Regions from separate parts of the Bacillus sp. FSL H8-0534 genome, predicted to be linked through region 1. Evidence: predicted binding sites of a transcription regulator. Region 1 holds the regulator's gene; each other region holds the start of a gene.
The links. The regulator Rex, encoded in region 1, represses fermentation and respiration genes when NADH is low (regulators of the CRP and FNR family bind a similar motif). The targets are predictions, from matches to a motif close to TTGTGAAATATTTCACAA.
Positions count from the first base shown of each region.

Region 2: MHH71_RS18295 (DUF1641 domain-containing protein) is a predicted target of Rex. The motif match lies at 6,351-6,368, and genes of this name have one in related genera.
Region 3: hcp (hydroxylamine reductase) is a predicted target of Rex. The motif match lies at 2,009-2,026, and genes of this name have one in related genera.

Region 1 is NZ_JBBOUC010000001.1:2,851,311-2,861,864, forward strand. Features, by position in the region: gene MHH71_RS14470 (sensor histidine kinase) at 1-1,335, opposite strand, end outside; gene MHH71_RS14475 (response regulator transcription factor) at 1,361-2,062, opposite strand; gene MHH71_RS14480 (NCS2 family permease) at 2,205-3,530, opposite strand; purine riboswitch at 3,659-3,761, opposite strand; gene guaA (glutamine-hydrolyzing GMP synthase) at 3,924-5,462, opposite strand; purine riboswitch at 5,623-5,724, opposite strand; gene groL (chaperonin GroEL) at 5,892-7,526, opposite strand; gene groES (co-chaperone GroES) at 7,564-7,848, opposite strand; gene MHH71_RS14500 (CPBP family intramembrane glutamic endopeptidase) at 8,285-9,028, shown strand; gene MHH71_RS14505 (YdiK family protein) at 9,031-9,225, shown strand; gene MHH71_RS14510 (redox-sensing transcriptional repressor Rex) at 9,251-9,880, opposite strand; gene MHH71_RS14515 (ABC-F family ATP-binding cassette domain-containing protein) at 10,064-10,554, shown strand, end outside.
Region 2 is NZ_JBBOUC010000001.1:3,638,928-3,649,481, forward strand. Features, by position in the region: gene MHH71_RS18275 (DUF4179 domain-containing protein) at 1-1,194, shown strand, start outside; gene murB (UDP-N-acetylmuramate dehydrogenase) at 1,669-2,586, shown strand; T-box leader at 2,714-2,935, shown strand; gene tyrS (tyrosine--tRNA ligase) at 3,006-4,268, shown strand; gene MHH71_RS18290 (NAD(P)/FAD-dependent oxidoreductase) at 4,593-5,771, opposite strand; gene MHH71_RS18295 (DUF1641 domain-containing protein) at 5,816-6,256, opposite strand; gene MHH71_RS18300 (winged helix-turn-helix transcriptional regulator) at 6,718-7,068, opposite strand; gene MHH71_RS18305 (MFS transporter) at 7,388-8,605, shown strand; gene MHH71_RS18310 (aldo/keto reductase) at 8,662-9,504, shown strand; gene MHH71_RS18315 (biotin transporter BioY) at 9,647-10,207, shown strand; gene MHH71_RS18320 (thioester domain-containing protein) at 10,349-10,554, shown strand, end outside.
Region 3 is NZ_JBBOUC010000001.1:857,436-867,989, forward strand. Features, by position in the region: gene MHH71_RS04470 (hypothetical protein) at 60-548, shown strand; gene hcp (hydroxylamine reductase) at 659-1,945, opposite strand; gene MHH71_RS04480 (hypothetical protein) at 2,051-2,647, opposite strand; gene MHH71_RS04485 (hypothetical protein) at 2,965-4,815, opposite strand; gene MHH71_RS04490 (AAA family ATPase) at 4,805-6,616, opposite strand; gene MHH71_RS04495 (hypothetical protein) at 6,726-6,986, opposite strand; gene arcD (arginine-ornithine antiporter) at 7,081-8,508, opposite strand; gene MHH71_RS04505 (ABC transporter permease/substrate-binding protein) at 8,727-10,238, opposite strand; gene MHH71_RS04510 (ABC transporter ATP-binding protein) at 10,242-10,554, opposite strand, start outside.

The DNA of each region.
Region 1 (10,554 bases):
TTTCTTATAGAAGCGTTCAAACAAGTTCCCTAACTCTTCCTTTGTAAACTCTTCACTATGGTTCGCAACCGTAATTTGTATATTCCGGCGTTGTCTTTGAAGGGAAACCTTAATCTCTCCATCATCTTTACTATATTTAATAGCATTCATTAATAGATTCTCAAATACACGGACCATCTTCTCTGAATCAATCGCAGCATACACACGTTCTTTAGGAAACTGCTTCACGAGTATAAGTCCTTCTTCTTCAGCCTGTGGTACTAGCTCTTCTATTAATTGCCCCAGAAGTTCGGTTATACACACTTCTTGCTTTTCTAATACCATCTTTTCATTTGTTAACTTTGTATACTCAAATAAATCTTCTATTAAATTCTTTAACTGCTCAGATTTCGAGAAAGCAATTCTCACATATTCATTGTGCTGTTCTTTACTTTCATATTTTGAATCCTGTAATAAACGCAAATAACCCATAATAGATGTAAGTGGCGTTCGCAAGTCATGAGATACATTTGTAATCAATTCATTCTTTTGCTTCTCTATTCTTCTTTCTTTTTCTATGTTGGAAAATAACTCTTTTGCCATCTGATTCATATTCACAGCTAGCAAACTTAATTCATCTTGCCCCTTCTGCGGAATTCTATATTGCAGGTTACCTTTTGCGATTTCTTTTACACCTTCCGCCATTGCCTCAACTTGCCTCATCTTTCTTTTAGTTATATAAAAGAAAGAAAATAAAAAAATAACAAAGCCAATCAAAAATGGAAACGGCCCATCATTCTGTACTACTCTAATATTCCCTTCCGGTATACCGCTTGCGATCATATACATATTTTTCTCTTGAATTGTTAAAGGATAAAAAGTCGTAAATTCTTTACGCTCTCTTTCGATTTCATTATCTATTACATTTTTTTGATATTCATATTGAGAGCGATTTATTTTGAAACTCATTATATTACGAATAGTACTATGAAGATTAACTTGTTCTTCCTGAGCATCTTTTGTCTTATATATAACTTTTCCATTCTCATCTACAATTAACACTTTTAATTCACCTTGATACTCCGGACGTTCAAAAACTTCTTGGACGTTAACATCAGCACCTTCTCTTGTAATAACCTCGGCAAGTCTTTCAGCAGTTGCATCAATTCCTCGCATACCAGATGAATAATCAATTACAGAGTATGTATTTATTCCTTGAAAAAACGGAGATGATGTCCACACTCCTATTACACCCAACAAAATACAGAAAGCAAACGTAGTTATCAGTTGTACACGTAAACTCTTTTGTACTCCCCTTATTACTTTATATATTATTTTTTTAAAAGTTCGATTCATCCAACCAATCGGCCTAAATATGCTTTTAATTATCTTTCTCAATCTTATATCCCACTCCCCATACTGTTTTTATATATATTGGCTTTCTCGGATTCTCTTCTGTCTTCTCACGTATTTTTCGAATATGCACCATGACAGTATTATCAGATTGGAAAGATCGTTCATTCCAAACCTTTTCATAAATTTGTTCTGCACTAAAGACCATCTCTGGATTACGAGCTAATAACTCCAAAATCGAAAATTCCCTCGGAGTTAGTTTCACTTCTTCATTTTCTACAACAACTTTGTGGGTTGAGACGTTTATTTTCATATTCCCGATTTCAATTTCATTTTCATTTTGGACAACAAATCCATTCATTTTCATATATCGACGAAGCTGCGATTTTATTCTCGCCATCAGTTCTAACGGATTGAAAGGTTTCGTTACATAATCGTCCGCTCCTGTTGTTAGCCCTAAAATTTTATCCATATCTTGCGTTTTCGCAGACAACATAATAATTGGCATCTCTTTCGCTTCTCTTATTTTCATACACATATGGATACCATCAATTTTCGGCATCATAATATCCAATACAACTAAATGCACTTCATTTTTCTCTAATATATATAAACCCTCTGCTCCATCCTCTGCCTGTAGCACCTTATATCCTTCATTCTTTAAATAAATCGTAATTAAATCCCGAATTTCTTTTTCATCATCTACAACAAGTATTGTTTCGTGTCCCACAATATCTCCCCCATAGCTTTTTCATTCCCTAACTTCTATTATAAGAAAACTTCTGAAGAAAAACGGAACGAAATCCTTAAGATTTTCTGAAGACGCAAAAAAGGTCTAGACTCCCCTTAGTCCAGACCTTTCAAAAACCCCTTTATTTACGAACGTAGATGAAATATAGTACGAATAAAACTCCCATTACATACATAATTGGATGAATTTCTTTACGACGACCACTTACAACCATTGTAATTGGATAGAAGATAAATCCAATTGCTATTCCTGTTGCAATACTATACGTAAGTGGCATAGAAATAATCGTAAAGAATGCTGGTACTGCAATCTCGAATTTCTTCCAATCAATTTCTCCTAGAGACGAAACCATCAAAATCCCTACAATAATTAAAGCCGGTGCCGTTACAGACGCTGTCACAACACTTAATAATGGTGAAAAGAAAAGTGCTAACAAGAAAAATCCGGCTGTTACAACTGCTGTAAATCCTGAACGCCCTCCTGCTGCTACCCCTGCAGACGATTCAATGTAAGACGTTGTCGTAGATGTCCCAAGAATCGCACCAATTACAGTGGCAATTGCATCTGCAAATAATGCTTTTCCCGCACGTGGTAATTTATTGTTCTTCATTAACCCAGCTTGATTCGCAACTGCTACAAGTGTACCCGCTGTATCAAAGAAATCAATGAAGAAGAACGTTATAATAACAATTCCCATTTGAACAGTAAAGATATCTCCGAAGTGCTGGAACGCCACACCGAACGTAGGTTCTAAACTAGGAATTGCACCAACGACAGCTTTTGGTGTATCAATTAATCCTGTTGCTACTCCAAGGATTGCTGTAAGAATCATTCCGTAGAAAACAGCACCGTTTATTTTTTTAATCATTAGAATGATTGTAATCACTACACCGAAAATCGCAAGTAATGTTGTGCCCTTTGTTAAATCCCCCAATCCAACAAGAACCGCATCATTCTTCACAATAATTCCTGCATTTTGAAAACCAAGAAAGGCGATAAACAAACCAATTCCTGCTGCTACTGCAAACTTCAACTCTAATGGAATGGCATTAATAATTTTTTCGCGAATACCAGAAGCAGTAAGAATAATAAAGATAATACCTGACATTAAAGTTCCGGCAATCGCTGTTTGCCACGGAATCCCCATCGTTAACACCGCTGTATAAGCAAAGAATGCATTGATTCCCATTCCTGGCGCTAAGGCAATTGGATATTTTGCGAAAATCCCCATAATCAGTGACCCAATTGCAGCCGCTAATGCAGTGGCAACAAAGACCGCTCCCGGATCCATTCCTGTTCCTGCTGGTAACCCTTTAATGTTTCCCAGTGACAGTGTAGCAGGATTGACAAATAATACATAAGCCATAGATAAAAATGTCGTTAACCCTGCAATGAACTCTGTTTTATAATTTGTACCGAGCTCATCGAACTGAAAATAACGTTTCATTCTACGTTTCCCCCGTTATATGATTACTCGTCGTAACCCTCCCTAGCCCTCTTTTATTTATAAAAATAAAAAAGGCTTCCATTGCATATACATGGAAGCGTTCTGTAAATAAAGGCAGATTTCCCCTTACCTTTATAAAAACGCCTCGTAGTCAAGCCATTTACGGTAGCTAGGTAGAAACTTTCGGGCCATATCCCCGATATTATACGACGGCTGTAATATTCATTTTTTCGTATCAATTACATACTCATATTAACTCACATATAGGTGTATGTCAATTTAAAAACGAACATTTTTATAAGATTTTTGTTTTTCGTTCGTATAAACAACAAAAAAAGACCCATCTATGCATAAAATCATAGATGGGTCTTCTTTTAAACGAATAAACCTATTCTATTCCCACTCAATTGTTGCTGGTGGCTTACTCGTTACATCATACACGATACGGTTAACGTGTTTTACTTCGTTTACGATACGTACAGAGATTTTCTCTAATACATCCCAAGGGATACGTGCCCAATCTGCTGTCATACCATCGATTGATGTTACTGCACGGATACCTACTGTGTAATCATAAGTACGCTCGTCACCCATAACACCTACGCTACGCATGCCAGGAAGTGCAGTGAAGTATTGCCAAATTTCACGATCTAAGCCAGCTTTTTGGATTTCCTCACGTAAAATCGCATCGGATTCACGAACGATTTCTAATTTTTCTTCTGTGATTTCGCCTAATACACGGATACCAAGTCCTGGACCCGGGAACGGTTGACGCCATACGATTTCATCAGGAATTCCTAGTTCTGATCCTAATACACGTACTTCATCCTTAAATAGAGTGTTTAAAGGCTCAATTAATTTGAACTGCATATCTTCTGGAAGTCCACCAACGTTATGGTGAGATTTAATTGTTTGTGCAGTTGCTGTACCACTTTCAACAATATCTGTGTACAGTGTACCTTGTGCTAAGAAGTCCATTCCTTCTAATCTAGAAGCTTCATCATCAAATACGTAAATAAATTCATTACCAATGATTTTGCGTTTTTGTTCTGGATCTTCTACACCTTTTAACTTGTTCATGAAGCGTTCTTTTGCATCCACTTTAATAACGTTCATGTGGAAGCCTTCGCTAAATGTTTTCATAACACCTTCCGCTTCACCTTTACGAAGTAAACCATGGTCAACGAAAATACATGTTAATTGGTCACCGATTGCTTTATGGATTAATACTGCTACAACAGAAGAGTCTACACCGCCACTAAGTGCGCATAGTACTTTTTTATCGCCAACAGTTTCACGGATTTTTTCTAATTCTACTTCAATAAAGTTCTCCATGTTCCAACCTTCAGAACAGCCACATACGCCGAATACGAAGTTTTTGATTAAATCATTACCGTGCTCAGAATGACGTACTTCTGGATGGAATTGTACACCGTATAAGTTTTTTGCTTCATTGCTCATACCAGCAATTGGACAAGACTCACTTGTTGCATCTACTACGAATCCTTCTGGTAAACCAGTTACTAAGTCACCATGACTCATCCATACAACTTGCTCTTCTGGAAGGTTCGCATATAATTTTGATCCGTTCTCTACTTTAAGAACTGCTTTTCCGTACTCACGATGGTTCGCACGTTCTACTTTTCCACCAAAGTGTTTTGTCATAAGCTGCATACCGTAACAAATACCGAAAATCGGTAATCCTAATTCAAAGATTTTTTCATCACAGTGGAATGCATTTTCACCATATACACTATTCGGTCCACCAGAGAAAATAATCCCTTTTGGATTCATTGCTTTAATTTCTTCTGCAGTAATTGTATGTGGATGAAGTTCACTGTATACACCGAACTCACGAATTCGACGTGCAATTAACTGATTGTACTGACTCCCAAAATCTAAAACGATAATTGTATCGTGCTGTTTCTTCAAAATAATCACCCCAACGTTAGTTCTGTATATAAATATTTTCACCAATTTGGCAAAAAGCATTACCAATATAATAAAAAAAGCCAGTCCTCCGCCCTCAGTCTCATAACAAAGAAAAGGCAGAGGTCTGGCTTTATAAAGATAGTATCCCGCTCTTTATAAATATAAGACACACTGCCTTCATAGTCAGGTTGTTTACGGTAACCCGGTAGAGACTCTCAAACCATATCATTGAGGATATATGAAGGATTGTTTTATATTATCTTCCTAGATTCTAACAATGAAGTATCAATACGGTCAAGAGAGAAAGCGACAAAATTCTACAGAAATTATTTTCTTTATCCCAAGAAACCTTTATTTCTATATTTTTTTGTCCCATAACAAAAAACATTCACCCCTATATAGAGATGAATGTTTCTTTGGCGAATGAAATTACATCATTCCGCCCATACCGCCCATGCCCATGCCGCCCATGTCAGGCATTGCTGGTGCATTTGGTTCTGGCTTGTCAGCAACTACAGCTTCAGTTGTTAAGAACATAGCTGCAACAGATGCCGCGTTTTGAAGTGCAGAACGAGTTACTTTTGCTGGGTCTACGATACCAGACTCAAGCATGTTTACCCATTCGCCAGTTGCTGCGTTGAAACCAACGCCTACTTTTTCGCCTTTTAAGCGTTCTACAACAACGGATCCTTCTAGACCAGCGTTGATTGCGATTTGACGAACTGGCTCTTCTAATGCACGAAGTACAATGTTGATACCTGTTGCTTCGTCACCTTCAGCTGAAATAGAAGCTACTTTAGTGTATACGTTCATAAGTGAAGTACCACCACCTGCAACAATACCTTCTTCTACTGCTGCACGAGTTGAGTTAAGTGCATCTTCAATGCGAAGTTTGCGCTCTTTTAACTCAGTTTCAGTTGCTGCACCTACTTTAATTACTGCTACGCCTCCTGCAAGTTTAGCAAGACGCTCTTGTAATTTTTCACGATCGAATTCAGAAGTTGTTTCTTCTAATTGTGCACGGATTTGACCGATGCGAGCTTCGATTTGTTCTGTGTTACCTACACCTTCAACTACAGTTGTGTTTTCTTTCGTTACAACAACTTTGCCAGCGCGTCCTAAAGATGCAACTGTAGCTGATTTTAAGTCGCGTCCTAATTCTTCAGTGATCACTTCACCGCCAGTTAAGATCGCGATATCTTCTAGCATTGCTTTACGACGGTCACCAAATCCAGGAGCTTTAACAGCTACTACATTGAATGTACCACGAAGTTTGTTCACTACTAATGTAGCTAATGCTTCACCTTCTACATCTTCTGCAATGATAAGAAGTGGTTTACCTTGTTGTACCACTTGCTCTAACACTGGTAAGATTTCTTGAATGTTAGAAATCTTTTTGTCAGTGATTAAGATATATGGGTTATCAAGTACTGCTTCCATTTTGTCAGAATCAGTAATCATGTAAGGAGATGCATATCCACGATCAAATTGCATACCTTCTACTACATCTAATTCTGTTGTGAATCCTTTAGATTCTTCTAAAGTAATAACGCCGTCGTTACCAACGCGCTCCATTGCTTCTGCAATTAATTGACCTACTTCTTCGTCAGCTGATGAAATAGCAGCTACTTGTGCGATAGAAGATTTACCTTCGATTGGTTTAGAAATTATTTTTAATTCTTCAATTGCTGTAACAACCGCTTTTTCGATACCTTTACGAAGACCCATTGGGTTCGCGCCAGCTGTTACGTTTTTTAAACCTTCACGAATCATAGCTTGTGCTAATACAGTTGCAGTTGTTGTTCCGTCACCAGCTACGTCATTTGTTTTGCTAGCAACTTCTGCTACTAATTTTGCACCCATGTTTTCGAAAGCATCTTCTAATTCGATTTCTTTCGCAATTGTTACACCATCATTTGTAATAAGTGGTGAACCGAATTTTTTCTCAAGTACAACGTTACGACCTTTTGGTCCAAGCGTTACTTTTACTGCATTTGCAAGAGTGTCGACACCGCGAAGCATCGAACGACGTGCTTCTTCACTAAATTTAATATCTTTTGCCATAATAATTGACCCCCTTGGATTTTTAAAATGTATATAATTAACCGATAATTGCTAAAATGTCACTTTCACGTAAAATCAAGTAGTCTGTACCTTCATATTTCACTTCAGTACCTGCATATTTTGAGAAGATGATAAGATCACCTGCTGCTACCTCTAAAGCAACACGCTCACCATTTTCAAGCACTCGACCAGTACCTACTGCAATAACTTTACCCTCTTGTGGTTTTTCTTTTGCAGTGTCTGGTAATACAATACCACTTGCTGTTTTTTCTTCTGCTTGAACAAGCTCAATTACAACGCGATCACCTAATGGCTTTAGCATGAACAATAACCTCCTCATTTTTCTATGTAAATTTTCTTTATTAGCACTCAACGACCTCGAGTGCTAACACACTTATAATAATAAATAATCTAATTTTCTTTTGCAAGTAAAAAAATCATAATTTTTTCGCAAATTGCTATATAAACTTTTTTTATATAACTTCCTAAGAAAAATCATTCTGTTATCGCTGCAACCATTCTCGCGAAAGCCTTATATATATGAATCAGCGTTTTCACTTATCGTATGTTACAATATGGAAGATGCCATAAGTTGTTTTCTCTATAGGTACAGCTTTTTCCTGTCTCCTATTTCATTTTCAAAGAAAGATTTACAAAAAAATAATAATATGAATGGTTATTACGTATCCCCGGCTGGATGTTTACATGTTATCCCGCCTTATCTCATAAACTAGAGTTAGAAAGGATGGTTAACCAATTTGAAAAAACAATATTGGTGGATTATAGTTACATACATTCTTATGCAATTATCAGGTATTGTTGGATTACCGCTTCTTTTGAAAACCGGACTATATGATAATAGGGGGTTCACCAGAGAAGAAAAAATGCAGCTACTGACTGGTCACTGGGCAATTATTAGCTTTTTCATTGCATTATGTATTGTACTTTTACTACTTCGAACAGATATTCGTGAAAGTCGTTTCGATACAAAACGCGCCAGTATTCCTGCCACAATCGGTTGGATCTTTATCGGTTTCTTTTTAGCTTTCTTTTCTCAAACAATTGCAGGCACAATCGAAATGCGTTTATTGGGCATTAAACCTGGATCTGAGAACACAGCTCGCTTGATGGAAATAGCACGGACCACCCCATGGTTCCTTATTGTTATATCAATAATAGGGCCTATTTTAGAGGAAATTGTCTTTAGAAAAATTTTATTTGGTACATTGTATAAGAAATTCAACTTCTTTATCGCTGCTATTATTAGCTCACTTGTATTTGCAGCAATTCACTTTGATTTTACACACTTATTGGTATACACTTCCATGGGGCTTGTATTCGCCTTTTTATATGTAAAAACAAAGCGAATTATCGTTCCTATTATGGCACATGTTGCGATGAATACATTAGTTGCAATAGCCCAAGTACTGGTAAGTAACGAACAAATACAAGAAATGATTAAAGAAGCAGAAAAAATGCAAGGATTTATCGGAGGATTTTAAATATGAGGAACTCACCATTGTTCATGGCAGCACTGTATTTCCTTCTTGGTTGTGTCTTTACACGTTTCGCAATTACGAACGTTACAGATACAATTTGGAACTTTGGGACACTGCTGTTTGCTGCTATGGCAACAATTGATTTTAATTTGGCACTTCGACTTATCTTAGTCAAATTTACAAAGAAAAAGCAACAATAAAACGCAGAGGGATTTCCTCTGCGTTTTATTGTGGATAATTTTTCAAAAAATAAACGAGTGTTTGTAATTCTACAGCTAAATCAATATGGTGAATTCTTATATTTTCTGAAACATTTAATCGTGCTGGTGTAAAATTTAAAATTCCGTGTATATTTGTTTCGGCCAATCGATCTGCTACAGCCTGTGCAACAGTAGCAGGTACTGTTAATATTGCCACTTGTATATCATTTGTTAAACGCTCTTCTAATTCATCTAAATGATATACAGGAATTCCTCCGATTTCTTTTCCAACTTTCTCCTCATTGACATCAAATGCCATTTCAATCTTTGTATTATTATTTTTGGTGAAATTGTAATGTAAGAAAGCGGTCCCTAAATTACCCACTCCAATAAGTGCTACACGTGTTATATCATCTTGATCAAGCGTTTCTCGGAAGAATGATAGTAAATAATTCACATTATATCCATATCCCTTTTTCCCTAACGCTCCAAAATATGAAAAATCTCTCCGAATTGTTGCTGAATCTACCTTTACAGCTTCACTCAATTCAGCCGATGAAACACGCTGCTTACCAGAAAGAGATAAGTTTTGGATAAATCGATAGTATAGAGGCAATCGTTTGGCAGTGGCCTGTGGAATCTTTTGTTGATCCATATAACCTCTCCTCTCTTCCTATCTTTGTTCACAGATTTAAAACAAATACAGAAGTTTAGCACTTATGACTTTCCTTGTATAATAGAGAGAAGACTTCTCTCTTATTTTAAACTATACACTATTTTTAGTATGATTGAGAAATATAAACATGGCAAAGTTAAGAAATTATTTGAGGTGAAAACATTGATTTTATTACAAGTGAATGGGCTTTCAAAATTATACGGTGCTGAAACAATTCTTGCAAACATTAAATTGGAAGTTCAAACAAAAGATCGCATTGCACTAGTTGGTCGAAATGGTGCTGGAAAATCTACATTATTAAAAATAATTGCCGGTGAATTATCTCACGATGGTGGAGAAATTATAAAACCAAAAGATGTTTCAATTGGATACTTGGCCCAAAATACTGGTTTAGAAACTTCTTTAACAATTTGGGATGAAATGCTTACTGTCTTTACTCATCTGCAGCAAATGGAAAAGAAGCTTCGAAGGTTAGAGCTAGACATGGGTAAGGAAGAGAACTTTTCAAATGCTGCTACGTACGAAAAATTACTCGCTGATTATGATCAATTACAGTTAGACTACAAGGATCAAGGTGGTTATCAATATGAAGCTGATATTCGCTCCATTTTAAGTGGACTTGGTTTTCCGGTTGAAACACACCAAACAACGAT
Region 2 (10,554 bases), 790 kb from region 1:
ATGAGCCGTGTCTTGGCGGAAGTTCCGATTATCGGGAAAATTTATTCGCATTTTCATGATACAATTGGTCAAAATCTGTCGGCAAGTAAGCTTGTAACAGAGTTAAATCAGCAGGCGGTGAGCAATGGGATTAGCGTAACAATGAATAGTGTTTATTATGATGGTGGTAGAATTGGCGTTACGTTTAAAGTAGATAATCCAGATCAAGTGGTGATAAAAAATAATCCTGGTAGTGGTTTTTATTATAACTTTAAACTTGTTGATGGAAGCCAAAAGTGGGGGAGGGCAGCTTCATTTGATGGCAAAATAACAAAAGACGGTTGGTTCGGAAATATTCATATTAATTATCCAGAAAAAGAGCTTCCCCAAAATACTACATTACCAATTACCATTACGTCTATCGGAGACACAAAAGGGATTTGGAAATTTGATATTCCAGTAAAGCAACTAGAAAATAAAATAATTCATCCGCAGCAATCAGTGAGCAGTGAAGATAAAGAACATACATTTAACTTTGAAAAGATTACAGTGGGAAAAGGATCCGTTGCTATCGACTATAAAGCAATGTATCCACTTGCCGGAGAAAATGATTTAGCAAGAATTGGAAAGGTAACTGATGATAAGGGGAATGAAATTGATTTTAAAACGTCGGGTATTGAATTTGGAAGAGAAAAGGTTGGAAATCAGATAGAATCTGATGAACGATCTATTTTCGGGAAAATTCCAGAGGGAGCGGAATTTATTACGCTACATCCGAATGTGAGATTATCTGAAAAGCCGTCTATTCAGGCTTTAAATCAAAAGACACCATTTGAAATACAAAGCACTCGTAGTGATTTAAAGATTGTCGTGAATAAAATTCAACATAAAAAACAGCGATTGATCGTACAGTATACACTTCAAAATGCCGATACAAAACATAAATCTATGGATGAATTGATAAATTGTGGGGAAGTTATGAATTTAATGGATTCTTCATATGTAGATAAGGAATTTGCACCAATTGGTCATGTTGTAAAGGGCAGTGATGTGAAGGTATTGAATAAGGAGAAGTTACAATTCCAGGCAACGTTTCAGCTAGATGGCGAATATGGTGTGAAGAATTTTAGTTTAAAGAATTATGTATTAGAAGTGGAGATGTCACCATATCATCCTGAAAAACCATTATCGCCAGTCAAAATTCAATTAAAATAATCGAAAAAAGGATGCCCTTAACATATAAGGAGGCATCCTTTTATATTACAAGAGCCTTACAGTTTTGTAATGTCTATTTTTGATATGACAAAATATAGACATTTTTATCAGTTTGAAAAGTTCCATCTTTAAACATATTTTTTCGCATTGACATGCGATATAATAGAGTTTTGTAAAGGAAGAGATTAGATTTTAAATTTTTCTATCTTAAACTTGATTATACCGGAAAATTTTTGAAGGTAAAGTTTTCTTCTCGATTTTTTGATAAGATAGAGACGGAAGCTATCTTACTAAACTATTTAGGTAATCTATGTGGTGGCCGATTATCTACTTATTTTCAGCATGGCATTACATGTAGTGTAGTGAATGAACTTGTAAGCGAAATGGAAGAGAATAAGAGAACTAGTTTTAAGAATGCTGGAACTATCGAGAGGATAGGCCATTAATTATTAATAGAAATAGAGGAATCATAGAATGAATATGCAGGAAGTATATAAATATTTACGTACAGTATTACCGGAAGAACATGTAAAACAAGATGAGATGTTAAAGAATCATACGCATATAAAAGTAGGGGGAAAAGCAGATGTGTTTGTACAGCCTACTACCTATACTGAAATTCAACAAGTTGTACAGTATGCAAATAAACACAACATTCCAATTACGTTTTTAGGAAACGGCTCGAATGTCATTATAAAAGACGGTGGTATTCGTGGAATTACATTAAGTTTGACTCATATTACGGATGTTACTGTGAACGAGCAGACAATTGTAGCACAAAGTGGTGCAGCGATTATTGATATATCAAGAATAGCATTAGAACATTCTTTAACAGGACTTGAATTTGCTTGTGGTATACCGGGATCTGTTGGGGGAGCTCTATATATGAATGCAGGTGCATACGGTGGTGAGGTAGCATATGTATTAACAAAAGCGGTTGTCATGACAAAAGAGGGAGAGCTAATTACTCTTTCAAAAGACGACTTTGATTTTGGATATCGTAAAAGTAGATTTGCCAATAATCATTACATCATACTTGAAGCTACATTTGAACTTGAGAATGGTGTATATGAAGAGATTAAAGAAAAAATGGATGATTTAACGTATAAAAGAGAATCGAAACAGCCATTAGAATATCCTTCATGCGGTAGTGTTTTCAAGCGTCCGCCTAATAACTTTGCTGGTAAGCTTATTCAAGACTCTGAACTACAAGGAACGCGAATTGGCGGTGTGGAAGTTTCAACAAAACATGCTGGATTCATGGTAAACGTTGATAATGGAACGGCGCAAGATTATATCGATTTAATTCATTTCGTTCAAAAGACAGTTAAAGAGAAATTTGGTGTTACGTTAGAAAGAGAAGTAAGGATTATTGGAGAAGATTTAAAGTAAAAGGTTTAAGGAATAAATGGCGTAATATGTTTATTTTTTTATGCTACAAGAAATAAATTGTGAATATTTTTTGGGCATAATTGACAATGTGTTTTCAATTCACTATAATTGGCTATAATTTAACATATTAAATACGTTGAAAGAGCCCAGTAGCAGTTTGTCACTGTTATCGAGAAAGCTAGGGGTTGATGGAACCTAGCACAAACAAACTTGTGAATTACACTCTGGAGTATCTTAGGTAATGCTAAGCGGAGTGGCAATCGATATTATTGCTAAGAGTGGTATGGATAGTGAAATTGTTCCTATTTGTGCAATCTGGGTGGTAACACGGTTAATAATCGTCCCTATGTCTAATGTAGACATAGGGGCTTTTTTGTTTTTTAAATTGGAATTTTAAATATTAAAGGGGATGGAAAGACATGAACATTATTGATGAATTAGAATGGCGCGATGCCATAAATCAACAAACAGATGCAGACGGATTACGTGAATTAGTAGAAGAGAAAAAGATTTCCTTGTACTGTGGTGTAGATCCAACAGGTGACAGTATGCATATTGGACATTTGATTCCGTTTATGATGATGAAACGGTTTCAATTAGCTGGGCATCATCCAGTGATTTTAATTGGGGGAGCAACAGGGACGATTGGGGATCCAAGTGGACGCCAAACAGAGCGTCAGTTGCAGACGTTAGAACAGGTACAGCATAATGTTGACGCATTAACAGCACAAATGCAAAAGCTATTTGATTTTGGCGGCAATAGTGAAGTGAAAATGGTAAATAACTACGACTGGACGCATCAAATCAATATTATCGAGTTTTTACGTGACTACGGTAAAAACTTTAGTATAAATAGTATGTTAGCGAAAGATATAGTAGCGAGCCGTTTAGATACAGGGATTTCATTTACGGAATTCACGTACCAAATATTACAAGCAATGGATTTCCATCACTTATACAAAGAAGAAGGGGTACAACTACAAATTGGTGGTAGTGACCAGTGGGGAAATATTACAAGTGGTTTAGATTTAATTCGTAAATTAGAAGGGCATGAAGCCAAAGTTTTTGGATTAACAATTCCATTATTATTAAAATCAGACGGTACGAAATTTGGTAAATCAGCAGGCGGAGCAGTTTGGTTAGATCCTGAAAAAACAACGCCATTTGAATTCTACCAGTTCTGGGTGAATACGGATGACCGTGATGTAGTTAAGTACTTGAAATACTTTACGTTCTTAACGAAGGATAGAATTGATGAATTAGTAGTGAAGGTTCAAACGGAGCCACATAAGCGTGAAGCGCAAAAAGTGCTAGCAGAAGAAATGACGAAATTTGTTCATGGTGAGCATGCACTGTCCCAAGCACTAAAAATTACAGAAGCATTATTTAGTGGGGATATTAAATCATTAACTGCGGATGAAATTGAACAAGGATTTAAAGATATGCCGACTTTCCATGCTTCAAAAGAAACAAAAAATATCGTTGAGTGGTTAGTTGATTTAGGAATTGAACCTTCTAGACGTCAAGCCAGAGAAGATATTAATAATGGAGCTATTTCTATGAACGGTGAAAAAGTGACTGATGTGAATACACATGTTACAGTAGAAAATTCATTCGATGGAAGATTTATTATTATCCGTAAAGGTAAAAAGAATTACAGCTTGGTGAAATTAGGAGAATAAAGTTTGTTATAGAGTAGAAGTGAGGAGATATCCTCATTTCTACTCTTTTTATGTACACAATTTCGTCATAAAAAGTCAGTATATTAAGATTGTTATGGAGGTTTATTTAGTTTTCATGCCGAATAAGAATAATATATAAATCGTTGCCACGAAGAACAAAAGGAGCCTTGCACTCATCATTTCTCTTTGTTTTAAACATGGCATGGGGCAAAAAAAAGGAACTGCCCGCTCCTATGCATGGGCGGATGCTCTCTTCTATCTAAAAAAGAAAGTTTTTTTAAGAATAAAAAAAAGCCCGAATCACGATTCGGGCTAGTAATCAGATTAGTAAGCTAAGCTGAATAATCCTTTAATATGTGATAAGTAACGAACGTTACTTGCTTCTTTCATTAATGATGCTGGTAAGCCTTTAAGTGGAGTTGAGCTTGCTCCGATTGTAGCAACAGCATCTTTACGACCTAGACTTGCAAGTGTTCCAGAGTTTACTGGTGCGAACTCTTCGAATGCTTTGCCTTCTAGTGCTGCGTATAAGTTGTATCCAATTAACTCACCCATTTGCCAAGCGATTTGTGCAGTTGGTGGGTATGGACGACCTTCTGGACCGAAGACAACAGCGCTGTCTCCAGCAACGAATACGTCTTTGTGAGAAGTAGATTGTAGGTATGCATCAACAGTTGCACGGCCACGGTTTACTTCAAGACCTGATTCACCGATTAATGGGTTACCTTGTACGCCACCTGTCCAAACGAATGTGTTTGCAACGATTTTTTGACCGTCTTTTAAGTCAATTTCATTGCCAGCAACGTTTGTTACAGGAAGACCTGTTAAGAATTTAACGCCGCGTGCTTCTAAGCTAGTAGTTGCACGTTCAATTAAATCGTCTGGTAATACTGGAAGGATTTTTGGACCTGCTTCAACAAGAAGTAATTTTACTTCTTTAGGGTTTACGCCGTGGCTTTTTGCAAGTTTAGGCATAATGTCAGCAAGCTCACCAACTAGCTCAACGCCAGTTAATCCGCCACCACCGATTAAGATTGTAGCATCAGCTTCATTTTTTGTTTTTGCGTATTCACGAATACGATCTTCAACATGTTTGTAGATTTTGTTTGCATCAGCAGCAGATTTTAATACCATGCTGTTTTCTTCTAGTCCTGGAATACCGAAGTAAGCAGTTTTACTTCCTAAAGCAACTACAAGTGCATCGTAAGATAAAGTAGTGCCACCAGCTAGTTTTATTTCTTTTTTGTCTACTGAGAATGACTCAACTGTTGCAATTTTAAGATCGATGTCTTTGCCTTTGAAAAGTTTTGTAAGTGGCATTGCAATAGCTTGTTCAGAAACGTTACCTGCTGCTAGGCGGTGTAGTTCTGTAATGATTTGGTGTGTTGGGTATTGGTTGATTACTGTAACTTGTGCTTCTGATTTGCTGTAATATTTACGTACATTTAAAGCGGCAAGAAGTCCGCCATAACCAGCGCCTAAGATGACAATTTGTTTTGACATAGTATGATATCTCCCGTCTTTACTAATTGTTGTTATAAGATAAATTATTTATTATTGCGTTCTGCACTAATTTGAAGATAAGCATTGATAAAACGGAACATTTTTTGTGCTTGTGGATCTTTTAGTAATTTTAACAGACCGAAAAGACCGATAACTTCAGAGCTTTCTTCAGCACGATCTTTTGCTTCGATAGCAGTTGCTGCCATGCTTTTCACTGTATCTTTTACAGGCTCTACAATCTCTTGGATTGCGCCAACAGTGTCGCTTTTTAATACTTCGTCAGTAGCAACAGTTTGAGCGAAGTCATAAGACTTAGTTAAAATGTTAACAAGCTCAGTTAATTTTGGAAGTTGTTCTACTAGTGTAGTTAATGACTCTTGTACTTCAGGTTTTAACAATTGATCAAGTACATCAAGTTGTCCTTGGCTAGCAGAAATTTGTAAAGATTCTTGTTCAGGCTTTGTTTGAGTGATAGTTTCTGGCATCTCCAATTCTCCTTTACGATAGCAATACTCTTATTTTTTTAGGAATAAAACATTCCCAAGTAACAGGTAAGCGTTAGCAAAAATTTGCAAAACTTTATACAAAGCTTCACAAAACGCAATAAAATGCCTTTAAACTTATGATTGCAAGTAGTAGACAATCATAAATTCAAAACCATAATTTCTTACCTATTATTTATGGACTGTCCGATACATGGCTTGTCCGTATAATGGAAACTTCCTTTATCGGAAAGTGTATATAATATATATCTTATATTATATACTATATACACCCAGGTTAACATAAAAATGATCCCTAATTATTTGACTTTGAGTCCATAACTTAGTATTAGCAAGGGAAAAAAGCATATATTTTATTTTACTGTTACCTAAAATATACTTAATTATAGAGAAAAAAAGGAAAAAACGAGCAAATGAATGTTCATTTTTTCCTTTTTTTCTGATTAAGATTGATCTGTTTGCGGGATAAGCATGGACGAATTCCCGTTCTTTTCAAGATGGCACTCCCCCCAAGTGCAAAGGGAATCAAGAATCGCTTCTAAGGACCGACCGTAGTCGGTAAGAGAGTATTCAACTTTTGGTGGTACTTGATTATATACCTTTCTTTGAATAACCCCATCTTCTTCTAATTCACGCAATTGCTGTGTGAGCATCTTTTGCGTAATGCCAGGCATTAAACGCTTTAATTCACTTGTTCGTTTTGTTCCTTTTGTTAAGTGACAAAGGATGACGACTTTCCATTTTCCCCCGATTACTTCTAAGGTTGCTTCTACAGGAATATTATATGTCTTCATATATTACAACCACCTTTAATGAACTTTTATATAATCATATATTACTTTTTAGTGCCTATAGCACTTTAAAGTACGTACTGTTTTTCATGTTGAACATGTTTCATAATAGCATACGTAAGATGTAAATGAGTAGTACGGTACCAAAAAGTAACTATGTTACCTTTTGGTACCTATCGCACTTTAAAGTGCGTTCTTTCGAAAAAGAATGAAACCATTCATAATAGCAGTTGTGAGCAGTAAAACTGTGTTTATTAGAAGATAAAAGGGCCTTTTTATCATACTATTATGATTGGATTTCTCATATTAAGGAGGAGTTCGATTGAGTTCATATACAGTACCGTCTTCAGATGTTCAAACAAATAGAAGAAGTGTGTTTGCTTTATTAGCATTAGCGATTAGTGCGTTTGGAATTGGTACAACTGAATTTATTAGCGTCGGTTTATTGCCATCTATTTCGAACGATTTACATGTTTCAGTTACAACAGCAGGTTTAACCGTGTCTTTATATGCACTAGGAGTAGCATTTGGCGCTCCTATATTAACGTCGTTGACAGCTAGTATGTCACGGAAAACGTTATTAATGTGGATTATGATTGTTTTCATTATTGGTAATGGTATTGCAGGAGTGGCAACAGGCTTTGGTGTACTGCTTGTTGCGAGAGTTGTATCTGCATTTGCGCATGGGGTATTTATGTCGATAGGTTCAACAATCGCTGCAGCTCTTGTGCCAGAAGATAAACGTGCTAGTGCAATTGCTTTTATGTTCACAGGCTTAACAGTCGCAACTATCACAGGTGTACCAATTGGAACATTTATTGGTCAACAATTTGGCTGGAGAGCTTCGTTCATGGTTATCGTAGCAATTGGAATTGTTGCCCTTATCGCAAACAGTTTGTTAATTCCATCTAGTTTAAAAAAAGGTACGTCTGTATCATTTCGCGATCAATTTAAATTAATAACAAACGGAAGACTATTACTTGTTTTCGTAATTACCGCATTAGGGTACGGCGGAACATTTGTAACATTTACGTACTTGTCTCCATTATTACAAGAGGTGACAGGGTTTAAAGCAAGTACAGTTACAATCATTTTGTTAGTGTATGGGATTGCAATTGCGATTGGAAATATGATTGGTGGAAAACTATCGAACCATAATCCAATTCGTGCATTATTCTATATGTTTTTCATTCAAGCGATTGTGCTATTCGTACTCACATTTACGGCGCCGTTTAAGGTAGCAGGGCTCATCACGATTATTTTAATGGGATTATTCGCGTTTATGAATGTTCCAGGATTACAAGTATATGTTGTGATATTAGCTGAACGCTTTGTTCCGAGCGCTGTAGATGTTGCATCTGCAATTAACATTGCCTCCTTTAATGCAGGGATTGCTCTTGGGGCTTACCTTGGTGGCATTGTAACGAATTCATTAGGGTTAATTCATACAGCGTGGGTCGGCGCGATTATGGTAGCTGGTGCAGTCATATTAACGGCATGGAGTATGGGATTAGAAAAACGAGATCAGGTAAAAAGTTAATATTTATAAGTGAACCATATTATACAAATGAAAAGATGATAGGAGAGAAAGAGAATATGATTAAGAATTTACAAGATCGTGTAGCGTTGCATAACGGCGTGGAAATGCCTTGGTTTGGTTTAGGTGTATTTAAAGTAGAGGAAGGACCTGAACTTGTTAATGCAGTAAAAACGGCGATTAAACAAGGATATCGCAGCATTGATACAGCGGCGATTTATGCAAATGAAAAAGCGGTAGGAGAAGGAATTCGCGAAGGTATTAAAGAAGCAGGTATCTCAAGAGAAGACTTATTCATCACTTCAAAAGTATGGAACAAAGATCAAGGATACGAAGAGACGTTAGCAGCTTATGAAGAAAGTCTACAAAAGTTAGGGCTTGAGTATTTAGATTTATATCTTGTTCATTGGCCGGTAGGAGGAAAATATAAAGATACATGGAGAGCATTAGAAAAGTTATATAAAGAAGGACGCGTACGTGCAATTGGTGTGAGTAACTTCCAAATTCATCATTTGAAAGATGTAATGGAAGATGCAGAAGTGAAACCGATGATTAACCAAGTAGAATATCATCCACGTTTAACGCAAAAAGAATTGCGGGACTTCTGTCGTGAACAAGGTATTCAAATGGAGGCTTGGTCACCTCTTATGCAAGGGCAGTTATTAGATAACGAAACATTACAAGAAATCGCAGATAAATACGGTAAAACGACTGCGCAAATTATCTTGCGCTGGGATTTACAAAATGAAGTTGTAACGATTCCGAAATCAACAAAAGAACACCGTATTACCCAAAATGCGGACATATTTAATTTTGAATTAACAAAAGAAGATATGGAACAAATTGATGCGTTAAATCAGAATCATCGCGTTGGTCCAGATCCGGATAACTTTGATTTCTAAAATGAACAGAAGAGAGGGGCACAAAAAAATTTGTGCTCTTCTTTTTAATTGCAGAAAACTAAAAATTCAAACAAATATTTACTCTGTATATGAAATAGGATATCTTAAATTTATAATATGAAATTTTCCTAGGGAGGCACATATGAACAATCATCGTACAAATCATTTCCGCATGTTAATTGTTACTGCACTATTTGCTGCTATTATTGGTATTTTGGCCCAAGTTACAATTCCTCTGCCGCTCGTTCCGATAACAGGACAAACATTAGCGATTGGTCTTACTGCTACAATTTTGGGTTCACGTTATGGCACTTTATCTGTACTGTTATATGTTTTAATTGGTGCAACTGGAATTCCTGTTTATGCTGGGTTTAGTGGCGGTTTATCCGTTTTATTTGGTCCTACAGGCGGCTTCCTATTAGCCTTCATTCCAACTGCTTTTTTAATTGGTTTGTTAACTGAGAAGACAAAGCTTACATTTTGGAATTCGTTAATGGCAAATGTTTTAGGAATGTTTGTGACATTAACGATTGGGACTGTATTCTTAAAGTATGTGGCATCGCTAGGATGGCAAGTTGCTTTCATGGGTGGTTTTGTGCCCTTCCTTATTGTAGGCGTAATAAAAGCTGCATTAGCTGCATGGGTTGGGATTAAGGTAAGAGGAGCGTTAGTACGTTCGAAATTATTATTGCAAGAAAACTAAATGATAATAGAAACACGCGTAGAATGATCTCTGCGCGTGTTTTTTTATAGCGTCTTAAGAAGGGAAAAGTAATGTATAAAAAGACTTTTTAACTAGATACTATACAGTAGTAAATTTGTTATTTTATAAGGGGTTGTGAACATGAATATTAAACAATCGTATAAGTTATTGGTTGCTTTTTTGAGTGTTTTATTTGTATTTGCGAATTTATTATTCCCACTCCAAAAAGCATCGGCAGAAGTCATGGATCATACAAAGTATCAAATGGATTGGAGCTACAGTAAATCAAAAAAGAAACCAATCCGAACAGAGCTTATTAAAACAGCAGATGGGAAAATTGCATTCTG
Region 3 (10,554 bases), 2.0 Mb from region 1:
AGGGAAGAAGCTTAATACCTCGAAATAATTCAACAGGATATATATAGGAGGGATTTACCTTGGAATATAAAACACCCATTATTGCGAAAAAGTTAGGTGTTAGCCCAAAGGCAGTGGTTCGAATTGCACAACAATTGAATCTCAATATAGAAAAAAACAAGTACGGTCATTTCATTTTCACTCAAGACAACTTAGATAAAATGTTAGAATATCATCGTTCTCATATAGAACAAACCTTATCTCCCGCTATAATTTCACAAGTAGAACCATCAACTGATTTTGAACAATTTGTTACACAATTAAATACAATTACACACCGTTTAAATCGTATAGAGGAAAAAATGCAAGATAAAGCAGATGATGTCGTCAATTACCAATTGCTACAACATCGCAGAGAAATGGAAGAAATGATGGATAGAATTCAAAAATTAGAAGCTGCTCTTGAGAAAAAAGAACCAATTTACATCACACCTGATATCACGCCAACATATGAACGAGAAGAAAAACCGAAACGTCGTAAAATGATTTTAAGTATATTCGGATTTTAGTTCTTTTCCAATCGTTTGTTCGCGCATGATAATTGACTCCCCCCTAGTCAATTATCATGCGCTTTTTTATTTATATAAAAAGGATGTCTCATTACAAGACATCCTTTTTGTTACGATAACATCATATTCATATCTTCTGCTGCAGTTGTAATAAGTTTTAAACCAAATGTTTCTTGTAATACATCAAGCACACCAGGTGAAATAAATTCAGGGGCCTTTGGACCGATACGAATATCTTGAATCCCAAGACTAAATAGCCCAAGTAAAATGGCAACCGCTTTTTGTTCAAACCAAGATAGGACAATACTAACTGGCAATTCGTTCACTTCACATTGAAAAGCATCTGCTAAAGCTGCCGCTATTTTTATTGTAGAAATTGAATTATTACATTGCCCTAAGTCAATGTAACGTGGAATCTCCGTACCGGGTACAACACCATAATTCACATCATTAAAGCGGAATTTCCCACAAGAAGTTGTTAAAATAACCGTTTCTTGCGGAAGTGACGTTGCTAATTCACGATAGTATTCTCCGCCTTTTCCTGGGGCATCACAACCTGCGATGACAAAGAAGCGCTTAATTTCCCCTCCCTTTACTGCCTCAATGATTTCTGGAGCTAATGATAATACTGTATTATGATGAAACCCTGTTACTAACTGTTCATCCGACTCCATATGTACTTCGGGAAGTTCTAGCGCTTTTTTAATCAATGGTGCAAAATCATCATTTTCAATTTTCCGTACACCCTCCAGGCCGGCAATATCATATGAAAAGAAGCGATCAGAGTATGATCCTTTAATTGGCATAACACAGTTCGTTGTAGCCAATATCGCACCGGTAAATTTTTCAAAAAGACGTCGTTGATCATACCATGCCTTACCAATGTTTCCTTTTAAATGTTTATATTTTTTCAGTTGTGGATATCCGTGTGCTGGTAGCATTTCAGAATGCGTATAAATATTAATTTCTTTTCCTTCTGTTTGCTTTAATAATTCCTCTAATGCAAATAAATTATGACCAGTAACAACAATTGCCTTACCTTCTACATGATTTTGTGTAATTTGAACAGGCTCTGGAACACCGAAATGATTCGTATGTGCCTCATCTAACAACTCCATCACCCGTAAAGCTGATTTCCCAACTTTCATAGCCATATCAATATGTTCTTGTTCATTAAAGTTAGAATTTGTTAATGTCATATATAACGCTTCTTGAGTTGTAGCATCTACAAATGGATCTGTATACCCTAGCTGCGCAGCATGGGTACGATAAGCAGCAATTCCTTTTAACCCAAACACAATCGTATCTTGTAAACTTGCAATTGTTTCATTCTTACCGCAAACACCCATTACTTTACATCCGCCTGTTGGCGTTTGTTCACATTGATAGCAAAACATATCATCCCACCCTTTCCCAATCATTCATTACAAACTAAGCTTAATATACATTGAGAAAAAGGGATGTGATATCAATCACAATAATTTATAAAAATTTGTGACACTTCATCTTGTTAACATAATATTTTTACTGTTCTCTTTGATTAATGCCTGCGCATGAGCATTTCCTTGAATAATATCCCGAAATTCTTTTAAGGAATACAAATGTGTTAATCCTTTCCGAGCATGAATTCGAACAGGTACCCCTTGCAATGTATCATGAAAATAAAACGGATCATCAATTGGTTCAATTGGAAAACCAATTGTAAGTAAATACATATACATTCTTTTTGTAACAACAGCAATATACCACTCAGCTTTCATTTCTAAAGCATGAATAAATAAAATAGCTGTTAACCTTTTGAAATGTCCTCTCCCGCGCGATGTTTTCGCAATACTTAACTTTCCTATTTCATAAACATTCTTTAAACCTTTCATTAACTCATTTTCAGAAAACGGATAGAAAAACTCAGAATTAGATTGTTCAGGTGTCGTATATCGAATACACTCTACTGTACCAATAGAATGTCCTTCTTCTATTAATAAAAATCGTGATGGATTTAAATTACGCTCTACAAACATTAAATCTCTCTCTTCACAAAAATCTCCCCACAGTTGCTCGAACCAAAAATGTTCTTCCTTTGTTTGAACACGCTGGAACATATTTCCCCGCCTTTCCCATCGCCGCTCTATATTTTGATAACGCTTTCACCATCTATCATATAAGAACAAATCTCCGCATGCAACTAAAAGGTATTTAATACATTATACATTCTATAAAAATTAACCAGTTCCTATTCATTTTTTTATATTTATATAAAGTGACACTTCCATTGTATATAATTAGAAATTACCTTTATTGTTTTATCACCTCTATGGGTATTTAATTCTACAATACCATAAATTCACAATTATACTCCCTTCAACAATTCAATTTACTTACACAAAAAGAAACCTTTTCCGTAAAGAAAGGTTTCTTTTCATGTTACAATATTTTTTAACCATTTCTCGAAAATCTGTACAAGACCATGCTTTCCAGCTAACTTTTCTTCTCCCTGCTTTGTTTTATATGGATATAATTGCAAAAAGACTCCGCAACCTGCTTCTATTTTCTTCCCGTGCATATGACTGCCTGGGTATACACAAATCACTTCATGAATCGCCCTTCGGTGAAAAATACGTTTTCCATCTTGTTCTTCTACATACTTAATGGACCAATATTTGTACATTTGCTCTGTTGCTTTTGTATTTCCAACAGGCTGAAAAATATTAAACATAGGACTATATTTCACCTCAACAATAATAGACGACTGGTACTCATAACGTTCCCCTTGCTTCACATAACAATCTAAACGAATGTCTGGCTTTTTCGTATCTTCTCCATTATAGAAATGACTTCCTTTACTAAGTGCAATGAGTGGGTGCGTTTCAATAAGATCATTAAACACTACATGGATTTGAATATTTTCACGATTTAAAACAATTGTCGTACCATCCTGTAAACCATCTAAGTAAAAATAAGTTTGAATTTGTTCGCGTAATGAAATTTCATCTTTAAATTCTAACTGTTGCAATATAGAAATAATGATAAAAAATGCATAATACTCATACACTAAAAACGTTGGTTTATACACAAATAATAAAGCTGGAGATTGTTGATTATAACGTGGTAGAAACTCTAAATGATATAATAGTTGCCGATGAGTAACAGGTAAAGCATGCATAGTTATATTTGTCTTTTCAGAAATCCCTCTCCAGAATGGAGAATTTAACAAATTTTGAAAGTACAGTATAGCTTGGTGGACAATATGATTTAAAATTTTATACTCTTGTATTTTCATAGATGCTTTCCGCAAGTCTGCCTCTTTTAACAAATGAATATTTCGATATTTTTGCTTCTCCCTATCTGTTACAGACCCGTTTCTTTCAATGGTTTGCATAATTGTTTTTACTGCTTGTTGTTCCTCTTTTTTTGTATGTGTTGCTCTTTCTAATATTTCGATTGTCTTTTGTAAGAAAGCCTGCGCTTCAAGTAAATATTGATAAAATTGTTTCGTTGTAAATTTTAGAAAAGCATTCTCCAAACTATCTGTTTGTTCTATAAATCTGCGATTATAATACTTAGCGTGGGGCTTTTTCTCGTTCATTATCACACTTTTCATCGTCGCTTTTCGTTCCCGTATTTCCCACTCATATTTATCGATATATCTTGTGTTCTCTTCAACTTTTTTATAAAGCTGCTTTATTTTTTTCATTTTTTGTGGCAGCATTCGAAGTAGCATTAAATAGGAAGAATCTTCAATATCAATTAGCGTTGAGAATGTCTTTTTATAATAACCACGATCTAGCATAATTTCATTCAAAATTGATTTTACATAATTTTGAATCGTTTCAAATTGATCATCAAAAAAATTTTTAGGAACAATTTGAAACGCTCCATAGTATATCTCTTCTTCCACTTTCACCTCGAAATGATACAAACCACAACGCCAAGGATAAAAAAAATCAGTTTTTCCATGTTCATATAATAATACTTTTTCTCTTTTTTCATGCAATTCATATTGCCATTCTTTCTTATCTTTTTGCCCTTCATACACTTTATTCCATATAAAAGTAACACGGATTGGCTTTTCACAATGTAAAGTCAAACGTAATGCTTTTAATTCTTGCACTTTATAAACACAATGTGCCATTGTTGTAGTGTGTTTACAAAGACGATTCAAAAATATAAAATCTCCTTTTCCTTCTGTTCCAATAATTAATTTTAATACGAACGGGAGCTTATCTTTTGTATCTACAATTTCCGTCTCGTGCTGCTCCTCATTTCGCATACCCATACAACTCCAATTCACGCCGTTTTTGTCTAATATAAGCTAGAGAATGTTCGAATGCGGAGACACAATTCGCAAGTGGAGATTGTAATAATGATACTAGCGATAGCCCTTTCTTTTCATCCTCACGAAGAAGTGGACCAATTGTCATTTCCGTACCACGTAATTTTGTTAAAATACGCTGTTTTACTTGTAAATCAAAACCCTCTTCTCGGCTAATCATATAAGATTGATTATCTTTTGGAGGGATATTTTGCAAATAAGTCGCAATCGCAGCAGCGCATCGAAAAGAAACGCCTTTCGATGCGTCATGTGATGATAATACGCCGTGTAATTTATCTAATAGTTCTAATTCTTCTTCAAAAAGTACATCAATTATCTCTTTATTTCGTAACCAATTCATACGAAACTCTCCTGTTGTTACTTGTAGGGGCGGGATTTGTATCCCTTTATTTTGCTGCATATTGATTTCACAAAATGGAATCTTTTGAAGTGTAATAAGATTTGTTCGATCCAATAAGCGATCAGATAATTCTTTCGTTGTTTCATCAAAATTTACAGTCCCGATAAAAATAATATTTTCACCAATTTCAATTTTAGGTGGAATTATATTTTCTATTTCATTTCCTTCCTCATATAAAGAAAGAATACGATTTTTCTTTTCTAATTGAAGAATAGATAAAAATGGTGTAAACCAATGTTCAATATGTGACATATTCATTTCATCAAATACAATCATATAAAGCTGATTCGGATTTTCATATGCTTTTAATAATGTCCGAATTAACTTCGTTTCACTTTCGATATATGTTCCATTTGGATGAAGATAACCTATTATATCGTGTGGTTCTTGATAAGATGGAGAAATTGGAATCCATAACAATTCTTCTCCATACGTTAACCCTAACGCTTCTGCATATACTTGCACAAAACGAGATTTCCCGATTCCTGGGATACCAGCAAGAATCGTTAACATATTTGTTTTTACACTAATATGAAAGTTAAAAATATCCGTTGCATCTAAATACAAACCTTTATTATTGATTAAGTTCTGTACATACTGTATAAATGTAGATTCACGCTCATTCCATTCTTGGTCTTCTTTTTGCCCTTTTATGTCTACTACTTCCACCCGTTTTCCCTCTTCTTCGATTTGCTTTAGAAGTTGATCATACATATTTTCTCTTACAAAATACAAATGATCATCCGCTTTCACTTCTATATACTTGGTCCAATTATCAATTTCGATATATTTGCATTCCTTTTTTTGTTCGCAATATGCAATTGAACTAATGGATGATTTTAATGATAAATTCCCATATAATCTACCTTCATACCATAACAACTGTGGTACTTCGAAATCGTGTGGGAATTTAGGAATAAGAAAAGATAAGTACCCATTACCTAGCTTTCGCTCTAAAGATTCTCTCTTTTTATAGCCTACTAATCTTGGCGAAGGGATAATCTTATATGCATCCGCGATTTCCCGTTGTTCTGTACATATTAATTCAACATACAAGTTCCCTCTTTCATAATAAAGGCGAAACAATACCAATTGTTTTTCTAACTTTTTTTTCTTTAAATCCGCAAATATTCTCTCATTTTTTTTGTTAGTATATAGTCCTTCAAACAAATATACTTCACCTTCAAATTGCGATTTCAAAATAGAAGGAATTTGTGAAAGACATTGTACAGAAAAAGTATTCTTTTTTTCCTCCTCACCTTCAACGAACTTTCCAAGAAATCTCATGTGATACATCCGCTTTATAAAACTTGGATGGAGAGCTTTATGTAGCTTCAATATACTCACCTTCTTTTTTTCATACTGTTCTTATTATATGAACTGTAAAAGAAAACTAGAAACAAAAAAACCTGACCTACACCGTCAGGTTACAAAAGTAAAACTTATATTAGTGAGAAGGGAAAGCTTTTTTCTCTTGCATAATCGCATTGTGAGCAATTTTCATTTTAGCAAGTACGTATCGTAGTTTATCCTCGGCATTTTCATCTTTATTATGTTGCAGGCTTGCTAAAGTCTCCACAGAACCAGCTAAATTCTCAATCGCTCCACGTAGTTCGGGATGATGATTAAAAAATGATTCTTGTACTAATACTTTTCGTAAATCACTTGCCAATTCCATAATTCTTAAGAGTTGTTCTTTTTCTTCCATTCTCATCCCTCCTAAACATCTTATATATTAGATATTCTGTAAATAAAATAAAATTCCTTGTATGCAAAGAAAAAAGTCCTCCAGGAGGACTTTTTTACATTTTTATATTACCTGTTACAAGCATATAAAGCGATATTACTGCTGCAACCACGATTACAACCATGACATATCTCTCCATGCCAGAAAAACAGCGATTTCCTTTTTCTTTTCGAGCAAACATATAAACAACAAGTCCAATACCATATACGATTGAGACAAGTAATAAGTTTTTTAAGCCTGCTGCATAAATCAACCATACGGAATACAATGAGGCAATTAAAGCAAGCATTCCATTTTTTAGCCTCGCACGTTTCAGTTCCTTCGTTACAACTAATTTCAACTGATAAAGTGCTGATAATAAGTACGGAAGTAAAATAGATGTAGACGCGATAAAATACATCATTTGATACGTTGATTCCGAAAACAAAACGATAATAAACAATGTTTGTGCGACACCATTTGAAATCCATAATGCAATATGTGGTGTCTGCTTTTTATTTGTCTTCGTAAAGGCTTTCGGAAATACGCCATCTTTCCCTGCTACGTGAGAAATTTCAGAAACGAGTAAGAACCATCCAATTAATGTCCCAACAAGTGAAGCAACCAATCCGATATTAATGGCAAATGCTCCCCATGGTCCAACAACATGCTCTAATACATGGCCCATTGACGGCGTTTCTAACAGAGAAAGCTCTTGTCTTGTCATTGCCCCCATAGAAAGGACTGAGATTAAAATATAGATGGACATAACTAAAATTAATCCAACAACCGTTGCTTTTCCAACATCACGGCTGTTTTTTGCTCTTCCAGATAATACGACTGCTCCTTCCACACCGATAAATACCCAAAGTGTAACAAGCATCGTATTTTTCACTTGACCAAGGACAGAAGAAATAGAAACGGTTCCCTCACCCCAAAAATCATGTGTAAATGTATCCCAGCGAAACGCTGTAACCATAACTGCAATAAATAATAAAATCGGAACTAGTTTTCCAATTGTTGCAACAAAGTTCATAATAGACGCTTCACGAATTCCAATTAAAATAAGGAAGTGCAGCGTCCATAATAAAAGAGATGCACCAACGATGGAGGCAACGTTGTTTCCTCCTTTAAAAATAGGGAAAAAATATCCAAGTGTACTAAACAATAACATAATCGTAGCTACGTTTCCTAAAATCCCTGCAAGCCAATATCCCCATGCACTGTTAAAACCAACATATTCACCAAATCCTGTGCGTGCGTAACTATAAATTCCGCCTTCAAGCTCTGGTTTTTGTCTTGCTAACGTTTGGTATACAAGTGCAAGTGGAATCATTCCCATTGCTGTAATACACCATCCAATTATCGTTGCGCCACTATTTGCGCCTACTGCTAAATCATGCGGTAAACTAAAAACACCACCGCCAACCATTGTTCCTACTACTAATGCGATTAATGGAAAAAATCCTAATTTCTTTTCTATTGGTACCACCCCATCTGTCATTCTAGGTGTTATGTTCATCCGTTCAACTATTAAAGTCACCTTTTTCTCTAATAGATGTTTCTATTATATTTTTTCAGGAAAACATTACTTATTCTAAAAGAAAATGAGCAAAAAGGGAATACTTTTTTGAAAAATTGTATAAGTATGCACAAAAAAACCGTTCATTTTATTATGAACGGTCGATTTCCAGTCATTAAATTGTATATTTTTTGCAAATATTAATGAATCAATCCCTCTTTTTCTAAAAATTGTTTCGCTACTCTTTCTGCACTTTTACCATTTACATTTACTTCATAATTCATTTTTCTCATATCTTCATCTGATATTTTCCCAGCAAGTTTATTTAATGTCTGTTCAAGTTCAGGATATTTATCAAGCGTTTCTTTTCTTAATAAAGGAGCTCCTTGGTAAGGTGGGAATAACCCTTTATCATCTTCTAGTACTTGGAGGCCATATTGTTCAAGTTCGCTGTCAGTAGAATAAGCATCAATAACAGTAACCTCCCCCGACTCAATTGCACCATATCGTAACTTCGGCTCCATTGTTGTTACGTTTGCAATCTGGAAATTATACAATTTTTGCATCCCTTTATAGCCGTCTTCCCGATCTGCAAACTCTAACGTAAATCCAGCCTTAACATTTGCTGCAACATTTCGTAAATCTGAGATTGTTTTCACATTATACTGCTCTGCAACTTTTCTTGGCATTGCAAGTGCATATGTATTGTTATATTCCATCGGCTTTAGCATCACCATATGATATTTCTTTTCCATCCCTAGACGTGCTTGTTCATATACTTCTTTACGATTTGTACTTTTTGGGTCTTCTTTTACAAAAGTAGATAAAGCAGTCCCTGAAAATTCAGGATACATATCAATTTCCCCTGATTTTAAAGCTTCAAAAACAAATGCTGTTTTCCCAAGTCCTGGTTTCAATTCTACATCTAAATCAGTATCTTGCTCGATCAGCTGCTTATACATTTGAATTAAAATTTCTGGTTCAGCTCCCAGCTTTCCAGCAATCACAATATCTTTCTTTTGCGTATTCCATAGAAATGGTGCAGCTATAACAACTACAATGATACATATTGCCGATATAATTCGCTTAGGAGAGCGTCCAGTGCTTTCAAACATCCGAAGTACTCCGTCAAAGAATAAAGCTAACAATGCGGCTGGTACAGCCCCTAATACGATAAGAGCATGGTCATTTCGATCTATACCGAGTAAAATAAGTTTTCCAAGCCCTCCAGCTCCTATTAAAGCAGCTAACGTAGCTGTTCCGACAATCAATACCATTGCCGTACGAATTCCAGCCATTATAATTGGCAATGCAAGAGGAAGTTCTACTCTCCATAATCTTCTAAAGCTATTCATTCCCATCGCTCTGGCTGCTTCAATAAGCGATGCATCTAACTTACGGATTCCCGTATATGTATTTCGTAAAATTGGCAATAACGCATACACAACTAGCGCGATAATTGCTGGCACCTTTCCAATACCAACAAGCGGAATTAAAAGCCCTAGTAAAGCCAATGAGGGAATTGTTTGCATAACAGCAGATGTGCCTATAATAAACTCAGCAATTCGCTCTCTTCTCGTTAACAAAATACCGAGTGGAACTGCAATCATCACCGCAAAGAATAAAGAAATAAGTGAAATTTGTAAGTGCTCAATCAGCGCACTAAGTAATTCTAATTTTCGTTCCTGAAACGTTTGTAATAATGCAGACACGGTTTACCCCCTCTCCTTCATTTGTCCAGCCAAATATGCCACAATATGACGGCTCGTTAATGTCCCCACGTATTGCCCCTCTCTTTCAATCGGGATTGCCTCTTCTGCTTCCAAACGAATCAACGCCTCTTGTAGTGAAGCATGCAGAGATAGAGGTAAAACATCATTGTCTACTTTTCTATCACTCGCAAGTGGCAACACATCTTCAATGCTCTTCCCTTCATACCAAGGGCGAACACGATTTCCAATAAATTCTTCTACAAAATCATTTACTGGGTTATGTATGATTCCTTCCGGTGTATCTAATTGAACGATT